DNA from 2 places in the Streptomyces sp. NPDC048637 genome. Region 2 is predicted to be linked to the other one. Evidence: predicted binding sites of a transcription regulator. Region 2 holds the regulator's gene; the other holds the start of a gene.

Region 1 (6,105 bases), on a different contig from region 2:
CTGCGTGCGGATGCCCTCGTCGTCGGCGTGGCCAAGGGCGCCAAGCCCCGCGCAGCGGACCCCGCCCGCCGCAGGCGCAACGGCGAGAAACAACCACGGCGGGACAGGCGAAAACGTGGGGCCGAGGCAAAGCGCAGCGGACCGGCGGGACAGGCGAAAACGTGGGAAAATTACGCCGGCTCACGCCGGCGCTGCGCACGGTCGCTGATCCGCAAGAGCAAGGCCACCATCACCCAGTTCGCGACGAGGGACGAGCCCCCCTTGGCCAGGAACGGCAGGGCCTTGCCCGTGAGGGGGATCAGGCCGGTGACGCCGCCGGCGACGATGAAGACCTGGAGCAGGAGCGCGCCGGAGAGGCCGACCGCGAGCAGCTTGCCGAAGGGGTCGCGGGCGCTCAGCCCCACTCGCAGGCCGCGCTGTGCCAGCAGGACGTACAGCATGATCATGGCCATCACCCCGGCCAGTCCGAGCTCCTCGCCGACGGTGGTGAGGATGAAGTCGCTGTTGCCGGCGAAGCCGACCAGCTCGGGACGGCCCTGGCCGAGTCCGGTGCCGGTGATGCCGCCGCTGCCGAAGCTGAAAAGCGCCTCGCCGAGCTGGTTGGACATGTGCTCCGCCTGGCCCTCCTTGGTGAACGCCCGCATCGGGTCGAGCCAGGCGGTGACCCGGCCGTGGACATGCGGTTCGAGGGAGCCGACCACGGCCGCGCCGACGGTGGCCATCAGCAGACCGCACACCACCCAGCTGATGCGGTCGGTGGCCATGTAGAGCATGATCACGAAGACGCCGAAGAAGATCAGCGAGGTGCCCAGGTCCCGTTCGAAGATCAGCACCAGCAGGCTGATCGCCCAGATGGTGAAGATCGGCGCGAGCTGCCGTCCCGGGGGCAGCTGGATGCCCAGGGCGCGGCGGCCGGCCAGGGCCAGTGCATCGCGGTTGACGGTGAGATAGCCCGCGAAGAACACCGAGATCATGATCTTCACGAACTCACCGGGCTGCAGCGACAGCGGTCCCAGCAGGATCCAGCGCTTGGCGCCGTACATATCGGCGCCGAAGAAGGCCGGCGCCATCAGCAGCACCAGCGCGACCACCATCGTCAGATAGATGTAGCGCTGCAGAATGCGGTGATCGCGCAGTATCAGGAGGATGGCGATGCAGACCGCCACACCGATCGCCGTCCACACCAGCTGGCCGTTGGCTGCCTGGGCCGTCTTCAGCCGGGGCGACTGTGCGTAGGTGATGTCCAGGCGGTGCAGCAGCACCAGGCCGATCCCGGTCAGCAGGGTCGCCACCGGCAGGATCAGCGGATCGGCGCGGGGTGCGAAGCGGCGCAGGACCAGGTGCGGGACCAGCGCCATGAGGAACATGCTGACGGCGAAGCCGGCCAGTCCGATGGTCAGCCGGCCGTGCATCGACAGGCCGGTGTAGGCGTAGCCGAAGACCGCGATCAGGACGACGAGGGCGAGCAGCCGTGCCTCGGTCCGCCGGCGGTCCGGCGCCCGGGCCAGCGCGGCAAACGTCATGGTGCGTTCGACATCGCGCTCCGGAACCCTGACCCTCCGGGGAACTCTGGTCGGTGCACGCACGGGTTTCCTCCGCCATTGATCGTCAAGGCCACCGGCCGGCCGGGAACGGGCCCGGTTCGTCGGCCCGGCAGTCGGGGAGGTAGACGAGGCAGCCGCTGGCGTGGTTGCGAGGGAAGGAGAAGGTGTGTCCGATTTGGCGGGAAGCTGCCCGGTGGATGCCTCGTCACCCGCCCCGCCCCCCTGTGGAGGCCATGATCGCCGAATGCGGGCGGCCGGCAAACCCCGGCTCCGTACGGCCGGTCAACGCACCGCGGGGGAAGAGCCCCCGCCGCGCTGGCACTCCGCTTGACCGAGTGCTAACCGCGTCATAGTCTCGGCGTTGGCACTCTCCAGTGGTGAGTGCCAGAACACAGCGACGGGCAGGTCCGGCACCCGCGACGACGGATCCACCTGGTCGCCACCTCAGACAGTTAACCCCGTGAGATCTCCGAAGGGGGAGGTCGGATCGTGACGACCACCAGCTCCAAGGTTGCCATCAAGCCGCTTGAGGACCGCATTGTGGTCCAGCCGCTCGACGCCGAGCAGACCACGGCCTCGGGCCTGGTCATTCCGGACACCGCCAAGGAGAAGCCCCAGGAGGGCGTTGTCCTGGCCGTGGGCCCGGGCCGTGTCGAGGACGGCAAGCGCGTCGAGCTCGACGTCACCGTCGGCGACGTCGTTCTCTACAGCAAGTACGGCGGCACCGAGGTGAAGTACAACAACGAGGACTACCTCGTTCTCTCGGCTCGCGACGTTCTCGCGATCGTCGAGAAGTAAGTCACCCAGTTTTGCCGTGATCTGCGCCCCTGGTTCCCGCGTCTAAACAACCCGGGGCAGGGGCGCAGTTCGTTTGAGCGACAGCGGTCCCCACGCCGTGGCCGAGGATCGCAATGAGAGGACTTGAAGCAACCGATGGCGAAGATCCTGAAGTTCGACGAGGACGCCCGTCGCGCCCTTGAGCGCGGCGTCAACAAGCTTGCCGACACGGTCAAGGTGACGATCGGCCCCAAGGGCCGCAACGTCGTCATCGACAAGAAGTTCGGCGCGCCGACGATCACCAACGACGGTGTCACCATCGCCCGTGAGGTCGAGGTCGACGACCCGTACGAGAACCTGGGCGCCCAGCTCGTCAAGGAGGTGGCGACCAAGACCAACGACATCGCGGGTGACGGCACCACCACCGCCACCGTGCTGGCCCAGGCGCTGGTCCGCGAAGGCCTGCGCAACGTCGCCGCCGGCGCCTCCCCCGCCGCCCTGAAGAAGGGCATCGACGCCGCCGTCAAGGCCGTGTCCGAGGAGCTCCTCGCGACCGCCCGCCCGATCGACGACAAGTCCGACATCGCTGCCGTGGCCGGCCTGTCCGCGCAGGACAAGCAGGTCGGCGAGCTCATCGCCGAGGCGATGGACAAGGTCGGCAAGGACGGTGTCATCACCGTCGAGGAGTCCAACACCTTCGGTCTGGAGCTGGACTTCACCGAGGGCATGGCCTTCGACAAGGGCTACCTCTCGCCGTACATGGTCACCGACCAGGAGCGTATGGAGGCCGTCCTCGAGGACCCGTACATCCTGATCCACCAGGGCAAGATCGCCTCGATCCAGGACCTGCTGCCGCTGCTGGAGAAGGTCATCCAGGCCGGTGCCTCCAAGCCGCTGCTGATCATCGCCGAGGACGTCGAGGGCGAGGCCCTGTCGACCCTCGTCGTCAACAAGATCCGTGGCACCTTCAACGCCGTGGCCGTCAAGGCCCCCGGCTTCGGTGACCGCCGCAAGGCGATGCTCGGCGACATGGCCACCCTCACCGGTGCGACCGTCATCGCCGAAGAGGTCGGCCTCAAGCTCGACCAGGCCGGTCTCGACGTGCTCGGCACCGCGCGCCGCGTGACCGTCACCAAGGACGACACCACCATCGTCGACGGTGGCGGCAACTCCGAGGACGTCGTCGGCCGCGTCAACCAGATCAAGGCCGAGATCGAGTCCACCGACTCGGACTGGGACCGCGAGAAGCTCCAGGAGCGCCTCGCCAAGCTCGCCGGTGGCGTCTGCGTCATCCGCGTGGGTGCGGCCACCGAGGTCGAGCTCAAGGAGAAGAAGCACCGTCTGGAGGACGCCATCTCCGCGACCCGCGCCGCGGTCGAGGAGGGCATCGTCTCCGGTGGTGGCTCCGCCCTGGTGCACGCCGCCAAGGTGCTGGAGGGCTCGCTCGGCAAGGAGGGCGACGAGGCCACCGGTGTCGCCGTCGTCCGTCGCGCCGTCGTCGAGCCGCTGCGCTGGATCGCGGAGAACGCGGGCCTGGAGGGCTACGTCATCACCGCGAAGGTCGCCGAGCAGGACAAGGGCAACGGCTTCAACGCCGCCACCGGCGAGTACGGCGACCTGGTCAAGGCCGGCGTCATCGACCCGGTCAAGGTCACCCGCTCCGCCCTGGAGAACGCCGCCTCGATCGCTTCGCTGCTCCTGACGACCGAGACCCTGGTCGTCGAGAAGCCCGCGGAGGAGGAGCCGGAGGCCGGTCACGGTCACGGCCACGCGCACTGACGTGAGCCGCCGCGCTCGCTGACGTGAGCCGTCGGCTCGGCTGACGCGCTTCGTCGGCTCGCTTCACCTGAGACCCGGGTCCCGCTGTGGCGGGGGCCGGGTCTTCGGGTTTTCCGGGGGCGGGGATCCCGGCGCCCGCCAGTTAAGGGCGGGTGACGGGCTACCCGCCGCCGGGGCCCGGCTCCCCGCCCCCGGAAGCCCGGCTCACGCCGAGTGGTGCAGATCCTCCGGCCGTACGGGGGTGCGGAACGGGTGGCCCCGGCCGTAGCGTTCGAGTTCGTCGAGGGCGTGGTCGGCCAGGCGGTGGAGTTCGGTGCCCAGTGACCCCGCCACATGCGGGGTCAGCAGGACGTTCGGGAGGTCGTACAACGGGGAGCCGGGGGGCGGGAGTTCGGGCTCGGTGACGTCGAGGACGGCGTGCAGGCGGCCGGTGACCAGTTCGGGGAGCAGGGCCGTCTCGTCGACCAGTGAGCCGCGGGCGGTGTTGATCAGGGTCGCGCCGTCGGGCATCAGGGCCAGTTCGCGGGCGCCGAGCAGATGGCGGGTGGCGGGCAGCTGCGGGGCGTGCACGGTGACGATGTCGCTGTCGGTGCAGAGGGCGTCGAGGGGGACCGGGGCCGCGCCGAGCCGGGTGGCCTCGGCGGCGTCCACGTACGGGTCGTACAGCAGTACGCGCAGGTCGAACGGGCGCAGCAGCTCGATGACGCGGCGGCCGATGCGGGAGGCGCCGATGACGCCGACGGTGCGGCGGTAGTTGCCTGACCCGGTGAGTTCGTGCAGCCAGTCGTGGGGTGCCCGCAGGCCGCGGTAGCGGTGGGCGGAGTGCAGTACGCGCTTGTTGGCGAAGAGGATCGCGGCGAGGGTGTATTCGGCGACCGGGAGGGCGTTGGCGGCGGCGGCCGAGGAGACGGCGATACCGCGGTCCCAGCAGGCGTCGGTGAGGTGGTGCTTGACCGATCCGGCGGCGTGGACGACGGCCCGCAGCCGGGGAGCCGCCGCCAGGACCCGGTCGGTGAGGGGCGGCGCGCCCCAGCAGGTGAGCAGCACCTCGGCGTCGGCGAGGGCGGCGGCGACCTCGGGGGCGGGGTCGGCCAGGTCGTGGGCGACGAGTCCGGAGTCGGTACGGGCGAGGGCCGCGAGGCGGGTGTGGTGGCGGGCGTCGAGGAGCCGGTCGGCGACGCCCGGTCCCATCGACAGCAGCAAGCGGGGCCGGACCGGCGGCACTTCCGCAGGTCCGGGGGGACTGTCAGAGGTGGGGTGCAGGGGGTGCATAGCGCCGAACGGTCCTCCTTCGCGGTTGCCCGCCGTGGCTCGGGCTCGGGGCTCGGGGCGCGTGGCCCATGGCTTGTGCCCTGTGGCTCGTGGCTCGTGAGCTGTGGCTTGTGGCCCGTGCCCGTGACCTATGGCTTGCGGCTCGTGGCGCGTCGCTTCCCGTCCCTGTGTGGCCGGTGCCGTTCCGTCGGGTGTGTCCAGTGCCGTTCCGTCGGGGACGGGCCTGTGGGTGCACCGCCCCGCACTCCACAGCCCGGCCCCACACACCAATCACGGCCATGACACCACCACGGCGCCGCACCGGCCACCCCCCCCTGCGAAGTGACCCGGCGTCAGCGGGGCCCGTACTTACGTCCCGTACGGGACGTAAGACCGCCCAGCACGCCACGGGGCGCCAGCTTCACGGCGCCCATCAGCGCCTTGTACCGCGGGTCCGGAATGGAGAGGGACTTACCCCGCGTCAGGTCCTTCATCGCGGCGTCGACCAGCTTGTCCGCGTCCAGCCACATCCAGCCGGGGATGTTGTCCGTGCCCATTCCGGCCCGCTGGTGGAACTCGGTCCGTACGAATCCCGGGCACAGCGCCATCAGCCGGACTCCGCTGCCCGCCAGATCCCGGGCGGCGCCCTGCGTGAACTGCACGACCCACGCCTTGCTCGCGCCGTACGTGCCGCGCGGCACGAACGCCGCCACCGACGCCACATTGACCACCGCGCCCCGCCGCCGGTCCCGCA
Region 2 (6,105 bases):
AACGCCTCGCCGCGGCCGGTTTCACCTGGTACGAGGTCTCCAACTGGGCGACCACCGACGCCGCCCGCTGCCGCCACAACGAGCTCTACTGGACCGGCGCCGACTGGTGGGGCGCCGGCCCCGGCGCCCACAGCCACGTCGGCGGCGTCCGCTGGTGGAACGTCAAACACCCCGGTGCCTACGCCCAGGCCCTCAGCGAGGGCCGCTCCCCGGGCGCCGGCCGGGAGCTCCTGTCGGCCGAGGACCGCCGGGTCGAACGCATCCTCCTGGAGCTGCGGCTGGCCGACGGCTGCCCGCTGGACATCCTCGCCCCGGCGGGCGCGCGGGCGGCGGCGCGGGCGCTGGCGGACGGGCTGCTGGCGGCCGCTCCGTACGAGGCGGGCCGGGCCGTGCTGACGCTCCGGGGACGGCTGCTGGCGGACGCGGTGGTGCGGGATCTGGTGGACTGAGAACGTGCAGTCCTCGAACGAGTGAACCGATGCGAAGGGCCTGTGGGCCCGCCTAGGCTGCTCCTAGCCTGTGCCGTATACACGGCGACGGGAAACGGAGGCCATGGAGATGACCGCTGTGGATGAACGCCGGATGACGGAGCTCTTCGAGAACCTTGAGGTTCCCGAGGGCATCAAGATGGAGCTCCTCCGGGGGGAAATCGTGATGATGGCAGGGCCTGATCTGGTCCACAACCGGATCGTTCGATCCGTGGCGCTGCAGCTTCCCAGCGACCGCTGGGAATGGCTGATGACCCAGGACATCGACATTCTGAGCGAGCAGAGTGAACCGGTGCCCGATCTCGTGGTGCTGAAAAGCGACGCCGGACCGGAGTCCGGGCGGCTGCTGCCGTCCGAAGTGGTCACGATGCTCGTCGAAGTCGTCTCCAAGAACAGCGTGGACCGGGACTACGGAATCAAGCGCTCGATCTACGCCGCGGGCAAGGTGCCCGCCTACCTGATCATCGATCCCATCGTGGCCCACTGCGTCCTGCTCACCGAACCTGTCGGCGGCGGTGATGAGGCCGACTACAGGGTCCAGCGGATCACCAAGTTCGGCGACTCCGTGCCGCTGGACCTGCTCGAGCTGGAGCTGGACACCGGCGAGTTCGGGACGCTCCCCGGGGTCAGGCCGCACCGCCGGCCGTGACGAAGTCGATCAACTCCTCCACCCTCCCCAGCAGCGCCGGCTCCAGGTCCTTGTAGGACCGCACGCAGGACAGGATCCGCTGCCAGGCGGCCCCCGTGTTCTCCGGCCAGCCCAGGGCCCGGCACACGCCCGTCTTCCAGTCCTGGCCGCGCGGGACGGACGGCCAGGCCGGGATGCCGACCGAGGACGGCTTCACCGCCTCCCAGACGTCGATGTAGGGGTGGCCCACCACCAGCGCATGATCACCGGTCACCTCGGCCGCGATACGGGACTCCTTCGAGCCGGGCACGAGATGGTCGACGAGGACGCCGAGGCGGGCGTCCGGGCCGGGGGCGAAGCCGCGGACGATCGCCGGCAGGTCGTCGATGCCCTCCAGGTACTCCACGACGACGCCCTCGATGCGCAGGTCGTCGCCCCACACCCGCTCCACCAGCTCGGCGTCGTGCCGGCCCTCCACATAGATGCGCCCGGCGCGGGCGACCCGCGCGCGGGCGCCGGGCACGGCCAGCGACCCGGACGCCGTACGCGCCGGAGCGGTGGCCGCCGGCCTGCCCTGGGGGCGTACGAGCGTGACCACCCGCCCCTCCAGGAGGAAGCCGCGAGGCTCCATGGGGAAGACGCGGTGCTTGCCGAAGCGGTCCTCCAGGGTGACCGTCGGGCCCTGTGCCGTCTTCTCGCAGCGGATCACCGCGCCGCAGAAACCCGAGGTGACCTCCTCGACGACCAGATCGGGATCGGCGGGTACCTCGGGCGCGGGGCGCTGCTTCTTCCACGGCGCGGTGAGGTCGGGGCTGTAGCGCTTGCTCTGCATGGGGGCCTGTCCGTCGGGTGAGCGGGCGGTGGTCAGGAGGGGGCGACGCCGAAGCGGGCGGCGAGGGCGTCCCGTTGGGCGCGGACGAAACGGGCGTCCACCACGGCGCCATGGCCGGGCACATACCGCGCGTGCTCGCCGCCGAGGGCCAGCAGCCGGTCCAGGGCGCCGGGCCACCGCTGCGGCAGCGCGTCCGGGCCCGCCTGGGGTTCGCCGGACTCCTCGACCAGATCGCCGCAGAAGACGATCTCCGGGGACCCGCCCCGGCCCGGTACCAGGACCGCCAGATCGTGGGCCGTGTGACCGGGACCGACATTGGCGAGCAGCACCTGCCGGTCGCCGAGCTCGACGGTCAGCTGGTCGTGGACGTGGTGGTGCGGGGCGACCAGCAGATCGGCGGCCTCGGCGGCCGCGTCGCGGTCGACGCCGTGCCGTATCGCGTCGTGCCGCAGCTCGTCTTTGCCGCGGCGCAGCAGCTCGCCCAGTCCGGCCGCGCCGAAAACCTCGACGCCCGCGAAGGCGGCGGTGCCCAGGACATGATCGAAATGGGGGTGGGTGAGCGCGATATGCGTCACTTCCCGGCCGAGCACACCGCGGATCGCGCGCCGCAGATCCGCGCCGTCGCGCAGGGTCGCTCCGGTGTCGACGATCATGACGCCGGCCGTCCCCGCGATCACCCCGATCGTCTCGTCCCACCTCGGCATCCGGCGTCTGGCGACACCGTCACCGAGCTGTTCCCAACCGGCCTCTTCCCAAGCACTGTGCATACCGAGACGCTAGCGCCATCGCGATAGCGTTGCCCGACAGATCGGCCGAACACGGTCATCGGGCGGGTGCTGTGCGCGGCTGCCCTTGCCGTGTCCGTGCTACTCGGCCGTACACTGGCTCCGGGTCTGGCACTCGGCCCGTGTGAGTGCCAGGAGAGTCGAGACGGCGGACGGCCGGACTGGAGGTGCGCGGGATGCTCAGCGAACGCAGGCTCGAAGTGCTGCGCGCCATCGTCCAGGATTATGTGGGGACGGAGGAGCCGGTCGGCTCCAAGGCCCTCACCGAACGCCATCAGCTCGGCGTCTCCCCGGCCACCATCCGCAACGACATGGCGGCCCTGGAGGACGAGGGTTTCATCGCCCAGCCGCACACGAGTGCCGGGCGGATCCCGACCGACAAGGGCTATCGCCTGTTCGTCGACAAGCTGGCCGGTGTGAAGCCGCTGTCCAGCCCGGAGCGGCGGGCGATCCAGAATTTCCTCGACGGCGCCGTCGACCTCGACGACGTGGTGGGCCGCACGGTCCGCCTGCTGGCGCAGCTGACCCGGCAGGTCGCGGTCGTGCAGTACCCGTCCCTGACCCGGTCCACGGTCCGGCATGTCGAGCTGCTGGCCCTGGCCCCGGCCCGGCTGATGCTGGTGCTGATCACGGACACCGGGCGGGTCGAGCAGCGGCTCATCGACTGCCAGGCACCGTTCGGCGAGACCTCCCTGGCGGATCTGCGGGCCCGGCTCAACAGCCGGGTCGTGGGGCGCCGGTTCGCGGATGTGCCGCAGTTGGTGCAGGATCTCCCGGAGTCCTTCGAGCAGGACGACCGCGGCACGGTCTCGACAGTGCTGGCGGTGTTGCTGGAAACTCTGGTGGAGGAGACCGAAGAGCGGCTGATGATCGGCGGTACCGCCAATCTCACGCGCTTCGGGCATGACTTCCCGCTGACCATCCGGCCGGTGCTGGAGGCCCTTGAGGAGCATGTGGTGATGCTCAAGCTGCTCGGGGAGGCCAAGGACTCGGGCATGACCGTACGTATCGGGCATGAGAATGCCCACGAAGGCCTGGCGTCCACATCGGTCGTCACGGTCGGCTACGGTTCGGGCGACGAGGCAGTCGCCAAACTCGGCGTGGTCGGACCGACCCGCATGGACTACCCCGGAACGATGGGAGCGGTACGCGCAGTGGCACGTTACGTCGGACAAATCCTCGCGGAGTCGTAAGTGGCCACGGATTACTACTCGGTCCTCGGCATCGGACGCGACGCCTCGCAGGACCAGATCAAGAAGGCCTTCCGTCGGCTGGCGCGCGAGCTGCACCCGGACGTGAACCCGGATCCCAAGACCCAGGAGCGGTTCAAGGAGATCAACGCCGCTTACGAGGTCCTCTCGGACCCGCAGAAGAAGCAGGTCTACGACCTCGGCGGCGACCCCCTCTCGCAGGCGGGCGGCGGTCAGGGCGCGGGCGGCTTCGGCGCCGGCTTCGGCAACTTCTCCGACATCATGGACGCGTTCTTCGGCACCGCGTCGCAGCGCGGGCCGCGCTCGCGCACCCGCCGCGGCCAGGACGCCATGATCCGGCTCGATGTCGAACTCAACGAAGCGGCCTTCGGCACGACCAAGGACCTCCAGGTCGACACCGCCGTCGTCTGTACGACGTGCAGCGGCGAGGGTGCGGCGCCGGGTACCTCGGCGCAGACCTGTGACATGTGCCGCGGCCGCGGTGAGGTCTCGCAGGTCACCCGGTCGTTCCTGGGCCAGGTCATGACCTCGCGGCCGTGCCCGCAGTGCCAGGGCTTCGGCACGGTCGTGCCGACGCCGTGCCACGAGTGCGCGGGCGACGGACGCATCCGCTCCCGCCGCACGCTGACCGTCAAGATCCCGGCCGGTGTCGACAACGGCACCCGCATCCAGCTCGCGGGCGAGGGCGAGGTCGGCCCCGGCGGCGGCCCCGCCGGTGATCTCTACGTGGAGATCCACGAGCTGCCGCACGCGGTCTTCCAGCGGCGCGGCGACGATCTGCACTGCACGGTCACCATCCCGATGACAGCGGCGGCGCTGGGCACGAAGTGCCCGCTGGAGACGCTGGACGGGGTGGAGGAGATCGATGTCCGGCCCGGTACCCAGTCCGGCCAGTCGATCCCGCTGCACCAGCGCGGTGTGACCCATCTGCGCGGCGGCGGCCGGGGCGACCTCATCGTCCATGTCGAGGTGCAGACGCCTTCCAAGCTCGACCCCGAGCAGGAGGAGGTGCTGCGGCGGCTGGCCAAGCTCCGCGGTGAGGAGCGGCCCACGGGGCAGTTCCAGCCGGGGCAGCAGGGGTTGTTCTCGCGTCTGAAGGATGCGTTCAACGGGCGATAGCCCAGGTCGGCCCGGGGGTCGCGGAGGTTCCCCGGGCCCGTTCGGCAGCCACCGCCCCGGTTCGGGGCGGTGGGGTGGGCGTGACACGATGTGCTCATGCCCACCGCACTGACCGATCTCTGCCGCTACCCGATCGTGCAGGCCCCGATGGCGGGAGGCGGCTCCGGACCCGAGCTGGCCGCCGCTGTCTGCGGCGCCGGCGGTCTCGGCTTCCTTGCCGCCGGCTACAAAACCGCCGACGGCATGTATCAGGAGATCAAACAGCTGCGGTCGCTGACCGACCGGCCTTTCGGCGTCAATCTCTTCATGCCGCAGCCCTCGCTGGCCGACAGCTCCGTCGTCGAGGTCTACCGCGAGCAGCTGGCCGGCGAGGTCACCTGGTACGAGACCGATCTGGGCGAAACCGACGGGCCCATCGACGACGGCTACGAGGCCAAGCTCGCGATACTGCGGGAGGACCCGGTGCCGGTGGTGTCCTTCACCTTCGGCTGCCCCTCGCGCGCCGTCCTCGACGCGTTCGCCAAGGTCGGTACGTACACCATCGTCACGGTCACCACCGCTGCCGAGGCGCAGGCCGCGCAGTGGTCGGGCGCGGACGCGGTGTGTGTGCAGGGCGTGGAGGCCGGCGGCCACCAGGGCACCCACCGGGACAATCCGCACGCGGACGGGACCGGCGCGGGGCTGGGACTGCTGGCGGCGCTCGGCCAGGTCCGTGAGGCCGTGCAGATTCCGATGATCGCCGCGGGCGGGCTGATGCGCGGGGCGCAGATCGCGGCCGTGCTGGCCGCCGGGGCGACCATGGCGCAGTTGGGCACCGCCTTCCTCGCCACCCCCGAGTCGGGCGCCAACCCGCTGCACAAGCAGGCACTGACCAACCCCCTGTTCACACATACGGAGTTGACCCGGGCGTTCTCCGGCCGGCCGGCCCGCGGGCTGGTGAACCGCTTCATGCGCGAGCACGGCCCGTACGCACCGGCCGCCTACCCGGCCGTCCACTACCTCACCTCCACCGTGCGCAAGGCCGCGGCCAAGGCGGGCGACG

What was found. The regulator HrcA, encoded in region 2, represses chaperone genes, less so after heat shock. The targets are predictions, from matches to a motif close to TTNGCACTCNGNNNNNCNGAGTGCNAA.
Region 1: the regulator HrcA is predicted to act here: its motif matches at 1,860-1,886, upstream of groES (co-chaperone GroES).

What each region holds. Positions count from the first base shown of each region.
Region 1 is NZ_JBEZHQ010000074.1:7,661-13,765, reverse strand. It holds gene AB0C46_RS40220 (FtsW/RodA/SpoVE family cell cycle protein) at 171-1,523, opposite strand; gene groES (co-chaperone GroES) at 2,034-2,342, shown strand; gene groL (chaperonin GroEL) at 2,478-4,100, shown strand; gene AB0C46_RS40205 (hydroxyacid dehydrogenase) at 4,305-5,372, opposite strand; gene AB0C46_RS40200 (SDR family NAD(P)-dependent oxidoreductase) at 5,705-6,105, opposite strand, start outside.
Region 2 is NZ_JBEZHQ010000014.1:114,089-120,193, reverse strand. It holds gene hemW (radical SAM family heme chaperone HemW) at 1-449, shown strand, start outside; gene AB0C46_RS19680 (Uma2 family endonuclease) at 553-1,137, shown strand; gene AB0C46_RS19675 (DUF3097 domain-containing protein) at 1,115-1,948, opposite strand; gene AB0C46_RS19670 (MBL fold metallo-hydrolase) at 1,981-2,715, opposite strand; gene hrcA (heat-inducible transcriptional repressor HrcA) at 2,910-3,926, shown strand; gene dnaJ (molecular chaperone DnaJ) at 3,927-5,063, shown strand; gene AB0C46_RS19655 (nitronate monooxygenase) at 5,160-6,105, shown strand, end outside.